DNA from 3 places in the Actinomadura kijaniata genome. Region 1 is predicted to be linked to each of the others. Evidence: riboswitches for the same ligand, from Rfam matches in the RefSeq annotation. Region 1 holds a riboswitch; each other region holds the start of a gene.

Region 1 (4,406 bases):
TCACAAGAAGGGATGGCTGCGCCGCGAGAAGGTGGGGCGGGCCTTCGAGTACGAGCCGGTGGCCAGCAGGGAGGGCTACACCGCCAAGCTCATGCGCGAGGCGCTGGCCACCAGCGAGAACCAGGCCGCCGCCCTGGTGCACTTCCTCTCCGACCTCTCACCGTCCGAGGCCCGGGCGCTCCGCGCCGCCCTGAGGATCGTGCCGCAGGACACCGACGAGTGACCGCGACGCCTCGGCGCTCGATCCGCGTGCTGTCGGTACTCGCGGCCCCGCGCGCTTGAGGTCCGACGACATCGCGGCCGGCGACACGACCGGGCGACGCTGACAGCCCGGCTTCGTTGAACGGCACCGCCGGCTGCCGCGCCTCCCCGCCCGCCCCCTGCGGAGGCCGCCTCGCCGCCCCCCGTACTGCTCCGTTTCCCCGTACGCCACCAGCGGATATGGGAGGACGGCCGGATGTTTTGCCCGCATGAGGGCAGAGCATCCAGTGCAGACATGGACGTGAACCAAAGGCGCTTTGGAGGCGTCTTAGCCACAATGGCGGGTGGAAGGCGGGTAATGTCCCAGTCGCCAGCGGGAGAACGGGGGCGGAACAATGGCAGTGCGCGAACCGGGACACCAGTGGGGACACCGGTCGGGGTTCCAGGTGCGTGCCGCGCGACACGGTGACTGGACGGTGCTCCAGGTGGCCGGGGACCTGGATCTGGCCACCGTGCAGACCCTGGAGCAGGAGCTGGTCCGCGCCGCGGCGACCGGCACGCAGGTGGCGCTGGAGCTGTCGCGGCTGGCCTTCATGGACTCCTCGGGCCTGAACGTCGTGATCCGGTGGTGGAAGCGCCTGCACGCGGGCGGCGGCCAGCTGATGCTGGTGAACCCGAGCAAGCGCGTGACCCTGCTGCTGACCACCACCGGCTTGGACCGCTTCATCCCTGTGCGTTCCACTTTGCCGGTCATTCCCACCGACGCCTCCACCGAGGGCGGCGGCGCGTCGTCGGACATGAGCGGCACGGGAGGCAGCGTCCTGCGAGAGGACGGGGAACGGGAGGTCCGGTGAGGCGCGGCCCGTTCCTGGTCCGGTCAGCGGGTGTGTCGCCGACTACGGAAGCCCCCTGACGCGAGCGGGTTCCCGGGGACCCGGCGACACCGTCCTGACCTCCTCTCCCAACACCTGGCTCAAAGGGGACGCGGCTGTTTGACTGGGAACCAAGGAGAGTGACCGAAAAGACGGCGCGCGCGCCGCATGCGAGATCACGCAAGGCGAGTGATCCCCGTGGACCAGGACAGGCCCTCCCGCCGGTACCCACCGCCCGACCCGGCCGTTACGCCGACGCGTGAACCGGCGCCCGATCTGGCGACGGCGATGGCTCGCCTGGCCCGTGATCTGCAGGGGCGCTCCTCGGTTCAGGCGACCCTGGACCGGATCGTGGCGGCCTCGACCGAGCTGGTGGACGGCTGCACCGACGCCAGCATCACCGCGGTGCACCGCGGCCGCGCCCGGCCGCTGGCGGTCTCCGGCCCGCTGGCCCGCGACATCGAGCGTCTCCAGGCCGACCTGCGGGAAGGGCCGTGCTTCGAGGCCGCCCGCGACGGCACACCTGCCCTGCAGGTCCCCGACCTGGCCCGCGCCGGGGACCACTGGCCGCGGTTCGTCCCGCGCGCCCGCGCGCTGGGCGTGGGATCGGTGATGGCGGTGTTGCTGCTCCCCGACGGCCACGCCCCCCGCAACGACCCGCGTCAGGTGCCCGGCCTGCCGAACCTGGGAGCGCTGAACCTGTACGCGCGCCGGCCCGGCGGGCTGACCGCCGGGTCGGCGCGCACCGCCGAGCTGCTGGCCTGTCACGCCTCGGTCGCGCTGGCGGCCGCGCGCGCCGACCAGACCCTGCGGGCGGCGGTCGTCTCCCGCCAGGTGATCGGCGAGGCGGTGGGCATCCTGATGGAACGCCACAAGCTCACGAGCCGCCAGGCGTTCGCGCTGCTGGCGCGCACTTCCCAGGACAGCAACGTCAAACTCCGCGAACTCGCCGAACACCTCACCACCACCGGCGAACTGCCCCGCCGCCCCTGACCACCTCTCCCGGGCGTCGCGCGGCCGTCCACGCGCACGGCTCACGCGTGCGCGCCACGAGGAGGTGGGCGACCGCGAGACGGATCCCCGCCGGCGCCGACCCGCCCATGCTCTTCGAGGTGGCTCTCGTTCCGCCGCTATCCGTGCCCCACGTCATCCCGGCCGAGGTCGTCAGCGGGGACGAGCGGCAGGCCACCCGATCGGAGGGACGCGAGGTCGGCGTGCAGCGAATCCCAGAACGCCAGGTCCTCGTCCTGCTGCAGGGGAGTGACCCGGCTCCAGAACTCACGGTCCTCGACCTCCGCCGCCACCGCCGCCGACACGGCGGGCATGACGAGCGTTCCGGCGTCGGCCGCGTCCAGGTCGGCGGGCCTGATGCCCGCGGGCAGCGTGACCGGCACCCGGTGGTGCCTGCCTCGCTTGCGGACGCGTATCGGCGCACTGGTCGGCACCCGGGCCGCGGCGGCTTTGCCCACGGCGAGCACGACGGTCCCGCAGAGCACGACCGCGAGCAGACCCCCGAGCAGCGTCTCCTGCTGGAGGAGGGGGATCCCGCCGTCGTTGTGACCGGTCCGGCCGACGGTGACCATGTCACCGGACCGGTCGGCTTCGGGCAGGGTGCGGGGAGCCGGAGCCGCGTGCTTGGGGGTATGGCTCTTCTCGGTGCGCGCGGCCGTCAGCCACGGGAACGACTTGCCCTCGACCTTCACCTTGCCGGGGTAGCCGTAACCGACCACGCTGTCGAAGTCCCGCACCTTGCGCCTGAGGTGGACGCCGTCGGTGTTCGCCTCGATCGTGTGCAGGGTGGAACCCTTGACGCTCTCCACCAGCCCGACGTGCTGGATCGCGCCGGTGTCCTTGGACCCTGACCAGGCGAAGAACACCACGGCCCCGGGTTCGGGCTCGGTGCCCCAGGCGTCGTTCCGCTGGAACCACCTGGCGTGGCTGATCGTGGCGGCGAACTCGCCCGCCCAGTCCTCCACCTTCGCCTGGTTGGCGGCCCAGGCGAGGAACATGTCGCACCACGGAGCGGTCGTGTAGTAGTCGTCGCCGCCCTCGAACGTCTTGCCGTACCACTCGCCGTACTTGGTGTAGCCGCCGGCTTTCTCGCGGTACCCGAGCTCTTTCTTGGCTATTTCAAGCAGCTTTTCGCCTACGGGATCCATCAGCTCTCCTTGGACCGCCTACCGGGTTAGCTGACGGGTTCGGGCCAGGAGCAGCCCTACCGCGCGGAGCGGATTCACCCCAGGAACGTGGGTCCCCGGCTCCCATGGAGGCGCGACGCGCCATCGGGACTCGGCGGACGATCCGCGCCCCCCGAGCGGGGAGCTGGTCACGGACCGATTACGAGGCAATGTAGTAGATGATTCGGGCAATGACCAAGTTCTATTCATGAAACGACATAAATGATCTACCTTGGGAGATGTCGTTCGAGGGCTGGTGGACGACTGATGGCTGTCTACCCAGGTCACCGGGTAGATCAAGTCTTCGGTGCAGGCGGCGGTGACGATGAGGCGCCGTTGGCTGGCCCTCACCGTTGCCGGACTCTCTACTAAGAGGAGTAGTAGTTCTTGTCGCTCCCTGATTCCGTGGCGATGACTTCGGACAGGTGTTTTCCCTTCGACCGTGGCAGCCGGGGCTCCTCACGCCCGTGCCCTATGGATCCGATCCGGTCTTCGCCGTCCCTTCCCGGATCTACCGGCGCTTTCCTCGGCCCGGGTCGAACTCCCAGTGCCAGGGCTCGTACGGGTTGCTGTAAGCCCGGTCGGGACGGAACCAGCCATACGTGCCCGCGTTGGCGCGCAGCCACGCGAACTGGGGCGATCCCTCGTTCCGGACACCGCCGCAGAAGTCCACGGCGATGCCGAGGCCGTGCTCGCTGAAGCCGGGCCGAGCGGCCATGCCCGAGGGCATGCTGCTGGAGAGCCGCCGTTGCTCGGCGAGGCTGCGGTAGGCGTCGTCCAGGCAGGCGTCAGTGCCGAAGCGGCGCTTGTAGACCGCATTGAGTTCGTAGAAGGCGAGGGCCGCGTCCGCCCGTAGAAGCAGGCCGCGCTGCGGTAGCGGACACAGGTGGCGGGCCGGGATCTGGCCGTTCGGATATTTGCTGGCCCGTTTCCCCCGCGCCGCGTTGCACCTGGGCGGTGCCTTGGTTTCGTCGGCGGATCGGGCCGCGCCGGTGGAACCCGCCGGGGACCCGGCTTGCCCGGCGGCCAGCACCAGCGGCCCGGCCGTGGTCGTCGTGGAGTCCTCGTCGTCGCTGAACCCCGAGGTCGCACCCAGGGTTCCCGCGAGGACGCCCGCAAGGATGGTGCTGGTGATCGCCCCTGCGAGCCTGCCCTT
Region 2 (4,406 bases), on a different contig from region 1:
CTCCGCAGGGCCAGAACCCGTACGGCGGCGCCGACCACGGGTTCCCCCCGCCGCCCGGCGGGGCGCAGCCGCCGATGGGGCCGCCGCACGGCCGCGAGGCGACGCTGCTGCCGCCGGAGGCCCACGGCGGGCGGCCCGACAACACGGCGTTCATGTGCCCGTACTGCGAGGCGGTGCTGAGCAACCCGAACGCCGCCCAGTGCGACGCGTGCCTGCGCCCGCTGCCGCAGAAGGGCACGCCGGTGCTGCGGGTCACGTTCCCGACCGGTGAGCTGAAGATCTCGGTCGGCCAGCACCTGGTGCTGGGCCGGGACGCGGGCCAGTCGCCGGTGGCGTCGACGTTCACGCAGTACGACAACGTGTCGCGCCGCCACTCGACGTTGTGGCTCGACCCGTCGGGCACGGCGTGGGTCCGCGACGAGGGCTCCACCAACGGCACCTTCGTCAACGGCGAGCGCCTCCCCCGCGGTGTGGACGCTCCCCTCCGCGACGGCGACCAGCTCCGCCTGGCCGCCGACGTGACGGGAACCGTCCAGCTCAACTGACCGCCCCGACCACCGCGGACGGCGGCCCGGACACCCCGGGCCGCCGTTGCCCTTTCATGATCATTTCAGGGTGGATCCGCAGCTCAGGTGGCAGGTCTACCGTTCACCGTCCGGAGCGGGCGGCGTTCCCCCTGAAAGATCATCATGTGCGGAGTTCTCGGCGCGGCCGCGCGTCACCAGGGACTTCTGCTTCGCCTACCGCTGCAAGGGTGACGCGACCCGCTACATGGACGCCCCGCCGAAGAACGTCTTCGTCGGCGTGCGCTGAGGCGCGGAAGCGGCCCCGGAGCCCGAGCGGGTGAACGCCGACGGCCCCGCCGTTCCCCGAGGGGGCGGCGGGGCCGTCGGCGTTCGCGTCAGTTGGCGGCGCGCTTGGCGCGGGCGCGGGTGCGCTCGCGCTCCTTGGCGTCCAGGACGATCTTGCGGATGCGGACCGCGGCCGGGGTGACCTCCACGCACTCGTCGTCGCGGATGAACTCCAGCGACTCCTCCAGGGTGAGGATCCTCGGCGGGGTCAGGGTCTCGGTCGCCTCGGCCGTGGAGGAGCGGACGTTGGTCTTCTGCTTCTCCTTGGTGATGTTCACGTCCATGTCGTCGGACCGGGAGTTCTCGCCGACGATCATGCCTTCGTAGACCTCGGTGCCCGGGCCGACGAAGAACGTGCCGCGCTCCTGCAGGTTGATGATGGCGTAGGCGCTGGCCTGGCCCGTGCGGTCGGCGACCAGGGAGCCCGACGGGCGGGTGCGCAGCTCGCCGAACCACGGCTCGTAGCGCTCGAACACGTGGTGGGCCATGCCGGTGCCGCGGGTCTCGGTCATGAACTCGGTGCGGAAGCCGATCAGGCCGCGCGCCGGGACCAGGAACTCCATGCGGATCCAGCCGGTGCCGTGGTTGGTCATCTGCTCCATCCGGCCCTTGCGGACCGCCATGAGCTGGGTGACCGCGCCGAGGTACTCCTCGGGGATGTCGACGGTGAGGCGCTCGACGGGCTCGTGCTTCTTGCCGTCGATCTCGCGGGTGACCACCTGCGGCTTGCCGACGGTCAGCTCGTAGCCCTCACGGCGCATGTTCTCGACCAGGATCGCCAGCGCGAGCTCGCCGCGGCCCTGGACCTCCCAGGCGTCGGGGCGCTCGGTCGGCAGGACGCGGATGGAGACGTTGCCGACCAGCTCGCGGTCCAGGCGGTCCTTGACCATGCGGGCGGTGACCTTGGTGCCCTTCTCGCGGCCGGCCAGCGGCGAGGTGTTGGTGCCGATGGTCATCGAGATGGCGGGCTCGTCCACCGTGATCAGCGGCAGCGGGCGCGGGTCCTCGGGGTCGGCGATGGTGTCGCCGATCATGATCTCCGGGATGCCGGCGATGGCGATGATGTCGCCCGGGCCCGCGGACTCGGCGGGCTTGCGGGTGAGCGCCTCGGTCATCAGCAGCTCGGTGATCTTGACGCGCTCCATCGTGCCGTCGTGGCGGCACCAGGCGACCTGCTGGCCCTTCTTGATGTTCCCGGCGTGCACGCGGCACAGCGCGATACGGCCGAGGAAGTTGGAGGCGTCCAGGTTCGTGACGTGCGCCTGGAGCGGGGCCGACGGGTCGTAGGACGGCGCCGGGATCGTCTCGGTGATCACCTGGAACAGCGGCTCCAGGTCCTCGGAGTCGGGCAGCTCGCCGTCGCCGGGCTTGTTCAGCGAGGCGCGGCCCGCGCGGCCGGAGGCGTAGACGATCGGGAAGTCGATCTGGTCCTCGGCGGCGTCGAGGTCCATGAACAGCTCGTAGGTCTCGTCCACGACCTCGTCGATGCGCGCGTCCGGGCGGTCGGTCTTGTTGATGACCAGGATCACCGGGAGCTTGGCGGCCAGCGCCTTGCGCAGCACGAACCGGGTCTGCGGCAGCGGGCCCTCGGAGGCGTCCACGAGCAGCACGACGCCGTCCACCATGGACAGGCCGCGCTCGACCTCGCCGCCGAAGTCCGCGTGGCCCGGGGTGTCGATGATGTTGATCGTCATCCCGTTGTGCCGGACCGCGGTGTTCTTCGCGAGGATGGTGATGCCCTTCTCGCGCTCCAGGTCGTTGGAGTCCATGACGCGGTCGTCCACGTCCTGGTTCTCGCGGAAGGCCCCGGACTGCCAGAGCATGGCGTCGACGAGCGTCGTCTTGCCGTGGTCGACGTGGGCGACGATCGCGACGTTACGGAGGTCGTCACGGGTGGAGAAGGGCATGCGGTTTCGCCTTGCGTGAGTTTTCGGGGATCGCCGCAGACCCGCGGCCTACACCATTCTACTTGGCGGTGTGAACGGCCCCGGACCCTCACGGATCACACGGGTGTCATAACCGGGCATTTGGCCCTTCTTGAACATCCTTTGTAGTCTCCTGCCCGTCCGGACGTGCCGAGCCCCGCTCCCGGGGCTGCGCCCGGGCCGCCGAATCCCCTGGTGGGGAGCCGGGGACCCCGCATCGCGTTCCCTGGGGTGAATCGGCGCACATTCTCCGTGCGCCGTAGGGCTCCTCCTGGCCCGAACCCGTCAGCTAACCCGGTAGGCGACGGAGGAGAGGAGAACACCGGCTTGGTTCTGGATCCCCGGCGACGCCGCTTCGCCCTGCCCGCCGCCACCCTGCTGGTCGGCCTCGGCATGACCGCCCCCACCGCGCTGACCAGCGCGTTGACCGGAACGGCGCACGCCGCGCCCGCGCGGCCGCAGACCGTTCCCCAGGAGCCCAAGCCCTCCGAGGCGGAGCTGAAGAAGCGGCTCAGGGAGCTGAACGACGAGGCCGAGAAGCTCACCGAGCAGTTCAACAAGGCGCGCGTCGACCTCGGCCGCGCCAGGGAGGCCGAGAAGCAGGCCCGGCTGAACGCCGAGCGCCTGGAGCAGCAGGCCGCGCCCGCCCGCGAGGAGCTGGGCCGCCTGGCCGCCGCCAACTACATCGGCGGCAGCCCCGACACGGTGTTCGCCGTGACCGGCGGCACCGAGGGGCTGTCCACCTCGGCCTACCTGATCCAGAACCAGGCGTCGGTGATCCAGGGCCTCCAGGCGCGGATCAGCGAGGCCGACAGGGCCCGCACCGACGCGCAGAACCGGGCCCGCCAGGTGCAGCAGGCCTACGACCGGGCCAAGCAGGCCCGCGACGCCGCCAAGACGAAGGTCGACGAGGTCGTCAAGCAGCTGGACAAGCTGTCGATCACCCGGATCACCGATCCCAAGACCGGCCTGAAGGCGACGGTGAAGGGCACGGACCTGCCCGCCAGGATGGCCCGCAAGGCGCTGACGAAGATCGGCAGCTCGTACGTGTGGGCGGCGGCGGGGCCGAACACGTTCGACTGCTCGGGCCTGGTGGTGTGGGCGTACGCGCAGGTCGGCAAGAAGGGCCTGCCGCACTACACCGGCGACCTCTACCAGCTCGGCCACAAGGTGGACCGGGGCGGGCTCCGCTCGGGCGACCTGGTGTACTTCGGCTCCAGCCTGCACCACATGGGGATCTACCTCAGCGACGGCAAGTACCTGCACGCCCCGCAGACCGGCGATGTGGTGAAGATCTCAAAACTGTCGGACCGCTCCGACTACGCGGGCGCCAACCGCATCCCCTGACGCCGCCCCTTCCCGGTGCCTCCGAGGTCCCGCCGCGATGCCACGCGGCGGGACGGCCGCATGCCCGGAATCTCTCATTGGCCTGGTTTGGTCAATTCCCGTCCGTCACCGCCGAACCTCAGTACCCTCCGGCCCCAGACCGCGAACGTCGCCCCGCCGCTCCCCGGCGTTCGCCCCCACGACCGAAGGAGTCCAGTGAGGACGCACAAGCCCGCGCTGCTCGCGGCCACCCTGGCGGCCGCCCTGCTGCCCGTGACCGCGCTGACCGCCCCGGCCGAGGCCG
Region 3 (4,406 bases), on a different contig from region 1:
TGCGGCCGACGCGCTCGATCTCCACGACCGAGCCGCCGTGCGCGGCCATCGCGATCCGGATCTGCTGCTCGGTCGCGGCCGCCCCGCCCTGGTAACCGCGGAACATCAGCTCTTCGTCGGTGTACTCGTGGTTCACCCACAGCAGCGCGCGGTCGCGGCCCATCGGGAAGAACGTCACGTAGTCGCAGTTGTAGCCGAACTGCCTGGCCTGCGCCTCGGGCGTCTGCCGGTCGAAGTCGAACTTCGGCGCGCCCGGCAGCACGGGGTCGCCCCAGCCCACCACGACCGACGCCTCGTACCCGTCGGGCACGGTGACCTTGTCGTCCTGGTTGGGCGCGACCGGGGTGAAGCGCAGCCGGTGCCCGCCACCGCCGGGCCGGGCCGGGGCCGCCGGGGCGGCGGGCGCGGCGTACGCGGGGGCGGCGGAGGCGGCGGCTCCCGCGCCGACCACCAGCGCGCCGAGCGCGCCCGCCCGCAGCATCCCGCGCCGCGACAGATGGTCGGCCAGGATGTCGCCGAAGTAGGCGTTGCCGCTGGTGTTGGGCACCGGGTGGTCGCAGGCGTTGCCGCAACGGTACTTGCACGTGAGCGCGTCGCGTCCGCCGTGGCGCGGGACCGACAGAAGCGGGAGCGCGCGCCTGACCTGGCGTTCTGCCACGAATCCTCCTAGATGAACCGATTCGCGGAAACGCTAGGGAGCCCAGGGATGCGTTCGGTCAACGCCAGGTGAACGGAAGGGGCAGAAACGGCAAAAGCCCCTGGTGGAGCCGGGAGAGGTCCACCAGGGGCCGCGCGCCGGGGCCGGTCTAGTAGACCGAGATGTGGACGTGGTCGTAGTGGTTCGCGGTCACGCCGCCGCGGTTGCTCATGGAGCGCCAGCCGGGGCTGTGCATCGAGTAGATGCGCTGCCGCCAGATCACGTAGTTGATGCCGAGCCTGCGGCCGTGGGCGATGGCGTAGGCGGCGGCGCGGTCGCCGAGCGACTGGGCCGCGCCGGTCGCCATCTGGCCGCCGGTGGTCACCATGAAGTCGCAGGCCATGCCGCGGGCGTGGTCCTGGGGGTCGCCGGTGGTGCGCACGCAGCCGATCTGCGGGAACGGACCGGTCTCCCGGTCGAGCTCGTCCTTGACCTGCTTCATGCGCGGGGTGATGCCGCCCAGGCCGAAGGCCGGCGACTGCGGCTTGAACTTCTTCATCAGGGACTGGATGCGCCTCTTCTGCGACCGCAGGTCCGCGATCTCCTTCTCCAGCTCCTGGATCTTCCTGTCGGCCTCCTGCTTGGCCTTCTCCTGGTCGACGACGAGCTGCTGGATCTGCTGGACCTTGGCCGACTTGTTCTGCGCCAGGTGCGTGGACAGGCTCATCGCGGCCAGCACGTTGGAGGGGTCGCCGGCGGTGAGGACCTGGACGGTCGGGTCGCCGCCGCCGGTCATGTACTGGTTGGCGGCCAGCTCGGCGACCAGGTTCCGGGACGCGTCCAGCTCGGCGCGCAGGTCCTTGGCCCGCTGGATCGCCCGGTTGGCGTCGAACTGCACGTCCCGCAGCTTGGCCAGGTCGCCGCCGAGCGACCTCTCCAGCTGGTCGACCTGCTTGTTGAGCTGCCGGAAGCGGGCGTTGTCACCCGGCTCGGCCACCGCCGGCGGGGCGGTCGCGGTGGCACCGGCCAGCATCGGCACGGCTCCGGCGAGGGCCGCGAGGGCCAAGGCGGCGCGCCGACCGGGCCGACCCGTGCGCCGGCCGGTATGCGGGCCGGTGGAGGTGGGGGTCTCCACGTCGTCTCCTCTCCTCGGTCGCCTACCGGGTTAGCTGACGGGTTCGGGCGCGGAGGCCGCCCTGTCACCGCCCGGGCGGTGAGTTCACCCCGGCCGGGGACGGCCCGCGTCGTCCGCGGTCCGTCCCCGGCGAATGGGTCCCCGGCTCCCGGGCATGGGCCTCGGGACTCGGCTCGATCCGGCCGGCCCGCCCCGGCGCTCCGGGAGACGCGACCGACCGAAAGTCAACGAACGGCAACGAGACATCCGTCGCCTCGCCAAGATTAAACCCCGCTGGCCGATGGGGAGGCCCGGATGCCCGTGAGCCCGGCTCCCTGGTGGGAGCCGGGCCATCTTACGTGAGCGGACTCACAGATTGCTCTTGTAGAGCAGTCTGTTGGGAGTGCCGCGCGGGATTCGCCCGAGAGCGTTCGGGGTGGAGTTGCCGATGATCCACTTGAACACCGTGTCGGACGAGGCGGTCTTGCGGGTGCCCAGGTACAGCGCGGCGACCCCGGCGGCGTGCGGGGAGGCCATCGACGTGCCGGTGTCGCCGCCGCGGCGGCCGTTCGGGAGCGTCGAGTACACGCCGTAGCCGGGCGCGAAGACGTCCACGCAGCGGCCGTGGTCGGAGAAGGTGGCGCGGTTGTCGTACTTGGTGGACGCGCCGACCGCCATCACGCGGCTCGCCGAGGCGGGCGAGGACTGGCAGGCGTCGTTGCCCTCGTTGCCCGCCGCGACCGAGACGAACACGCCGGCCTTGGCCAGGTTGTCGGCGGCCTTGTTCAGGGCGGGGGAGACCGCCTCCACGCCGAGCGACATGTTGGCGACGGCGGGCTTGGCGGCGTTCAGGCGGACCCAGTTGAGCCCGGCGATGACGTCGGACAGCTCGCCGTTGCCCTCGCAGTCGAGCACCTTGACCGCGCGGAGCTGGACGCCCTTGGCGACGCCGTAGGTCTTGGACCCGATGGTGCCCGCCACGTGGGTGCCGTGGGACATGCAGCTCGGCGGCTCGTCCTTGAGGGCCGGGGCGGTCCAGGCGGCCTTGGCGCGCCCGCCGAAGTCGGGGTGGCGGACGTCGATGCCGTCGTCGATGACGTAGGCGGTGACCCCCTTGCCGGTGGACCGGTAGGTGTAGGTCTTGGACAGCTTCTCGCCGCGCTGGTCGATGCGGTCCAGGCCCCACGGCAGCGGGGCCTTCTGGGTGGTGAGCGCCTTGACCACGCGGTCGGGCTCGATCGCCTCGACGCGGCGGTCGTTGCGCAGCGCGTTGAGCTGCCCGGCGTCCAGCTTGGCGGCGAAGCCGTTGAGCGCGCCGCTCAGCTTCTCGATCCGGGGCTTGGCGCGCGACGCCGACCGGACCTGCCCGATGGGGCCGTCCAGGGACGCGCCGTCCTTCACCGTGACGATGTACTTGCCGGGGATCTCCGGGCTGTTCCCCGCGGCGGTCGTCTGGACCGGGACGGGGTCGCTGTCGGGCGCGGCCAGCACGGGCACCGTGGCGACCGCTCCGACGGCGGTGGCGACGGCGCCGACGAGCAGCGCCCTTCGGGGAGCAACGCGCAAAGGGGGGTCTCCTTCAGTCGCGCGGGCCCGCCCGGCGGGCGTCCCGCAGCAGAGATCGAAGAACTCGCTGGAGGCACCTTAATGGATCTATTGCGGGCTTAACCGGCGGGTTTCGCTTAATAACCGCAAAACGGACCCAAGGTGGCGGGACGCGGTGTGACCGAACTCACACGGAACCGGTGGGACGGCGGGGACGGAGGGGTCAGGTCTTGCGGAGCGTCGCCGCGTACCCCCGGGCGCTGCCGGGCTTGCTCCACTCGTAGCGCAGCGACCCGTCGCCGTTGCGGGTGACCCGGATGTTGCCCGCCGAGCACGGCTTGGCGATGTCCAGGGTCATCTGGAGGCTGCTGCCGGTCCCCCTGGCCAGCGTCAGCGTCCCGTTGCACCCCTCCTTGGGGTACACCGCGCGGGCCGTGGTGCCGCCCGCCTCGAACGTCACCTCCACCGGGAACGTCACCCCGCTGGCGGTGTTGGTCGCGGTGCCCTTCCAGGTGCCGCCGAACGCCCCCGGGATCGTCCGGACCGCCTGCGCGTCGGAACCGTTCGAGGGACCGGGGCCTTCCGGGTCGTCCTCGCGCAGCTGCGGCCACAGCACCAGCGCGATGATCGCGACGCCGACCAGCACGCCGATGGTCAGCGACAGCGCGACGCCCAGCACGTGGTTGTGGGTGCCCCGGCGCAGCTTCGGCAGCGTCAGCACCGCCGTGCCCTCGCGCCGGCCCGGCTCGACGGGGTCCAGGCCGGGGATCAGGTCCGGCGGGGACGCGTCGAACATCGCCGTGGCCTGCGCGTCGGCCGGATCTCCGGCGACGGCGGGCAGGGCCTGCGTCGCGCCGTCGTCCTGGACCGGGTTGTCCCGGCGGGTGACGGCGGCGCCCTCCGGCGACCCGTCCTCCCGGGCGGGGGCCCCGCCCAGCGCCGCGTACGGGGCCGTGAGCGCCGGAACGGGGCTGGCGGTCGGCTCGGTGGCCTTCGTGAGCGGCACCCGGACGGGCTCGGGGGTCTCCACCGGCTCGCGGGCGGGGGCCGGGCCGGGAGGGGACGCCGCCTCCGGCTCGCGCGGCGGCGCGGCCTCCCGGACGGGCGCGG

Evidence for each region. Region 1 has a riboswitch for cyclic di-AMP ahead of HNR61_RS44700 (CHAP domain-containing protein). Riboswitches for the same ligand answer to the same signal wherever they lie in the genome.
Region 2: it holds a riboswitch for cyclic di-AMP, as region 1 does, so the genes downstream of both, HNR61_RS00620 (C40 family peptidase) here and HNR61_RS44700 (CHAP domain-containing protein) in region 1, are expected to answer to the same signal.
Region 3: it holds a riboswitch for cyclic di-AMP, as region 1 does, so the genes downstream of both, HNR61_RS08175 (VldE C-terminal domain-containing protein) here and HNR61_RS44700 (CHAP domain-containing protein) in region 1, are expected to answer to the same signal.

What each region holds. Positions count from the first base shown of each region.
Region 1 is NZ_JACJIA010000023.1:39,334-43,739, reverse strand. It holds gene HNR61_RS44715 (BlaI/MecI/CopY family transcriptional regulator) at 1-223, shown strand, start outside; gene HNR61_RS44710 (STAS domain-containing protein) at 648-1,055, shown strand; gene HNR61_RS44705 (GAF and ANTAR domain-containing protein) at 1,362-2,066, shown strand; gene HNR61_RS44700 (CHAP domain-containing protein) at 2,204-3,232, opposite strand; cyclic di-AMP (ydaO/yuaA leader) riboswitch at 3,233-3,378, opposite strand; gene HNR61_RS50350 (M15 family metallopeptidase) at 3,762-4,406, opposite strand, start outside.
Region 2 is NZ_JACJIA010000001.1:131,482-135,887, reverse strand. It holds gene HNR61_RS00640 (hypothetical protein) at 1-89, opposite strand, end outside; gene HNR61_RS00635 (FHA domain-containing protein) at 75-545, shown strand; gene HNR61_RS00630 (hypothetical protein) at 616-813, shown strand; gene typA (translational GTPase TypA) at 902-2,758, opposite strand; cyclic di-AMP (ydaO/yuaA leader) riboswitch at 2,948-3,096, shown strand; gene HNR61_RS00620 (C40 family peptidase) at 3,104-4,123, shown strand; gene HNR61_RS00615 (hypothetical protein) at 4,319-4,406, shown strand, end outside.
Region 3 is NZ_JACJIA010000002.1:218,862-223,267, reverse strand. It holds gene HNR61_RS08180 (PhoX family protein) at 1-658, opposite strand, end outside; gene HNR61_RS08175 (VldE C-terminal domain-containing protein) at 807-1,772, opposite strand; cyclic di-AMP (ydaO/yuaA leader) riboswitch at 1,776-1,956, opposite strand; gene HNR61_RS08170 (S8 family peptidase) at 2,121-3,317, opposite strand; gene HNR61_RS08165 (serine/threonine-protein kinase) at 3,520-4,406, opposite strand, start outside.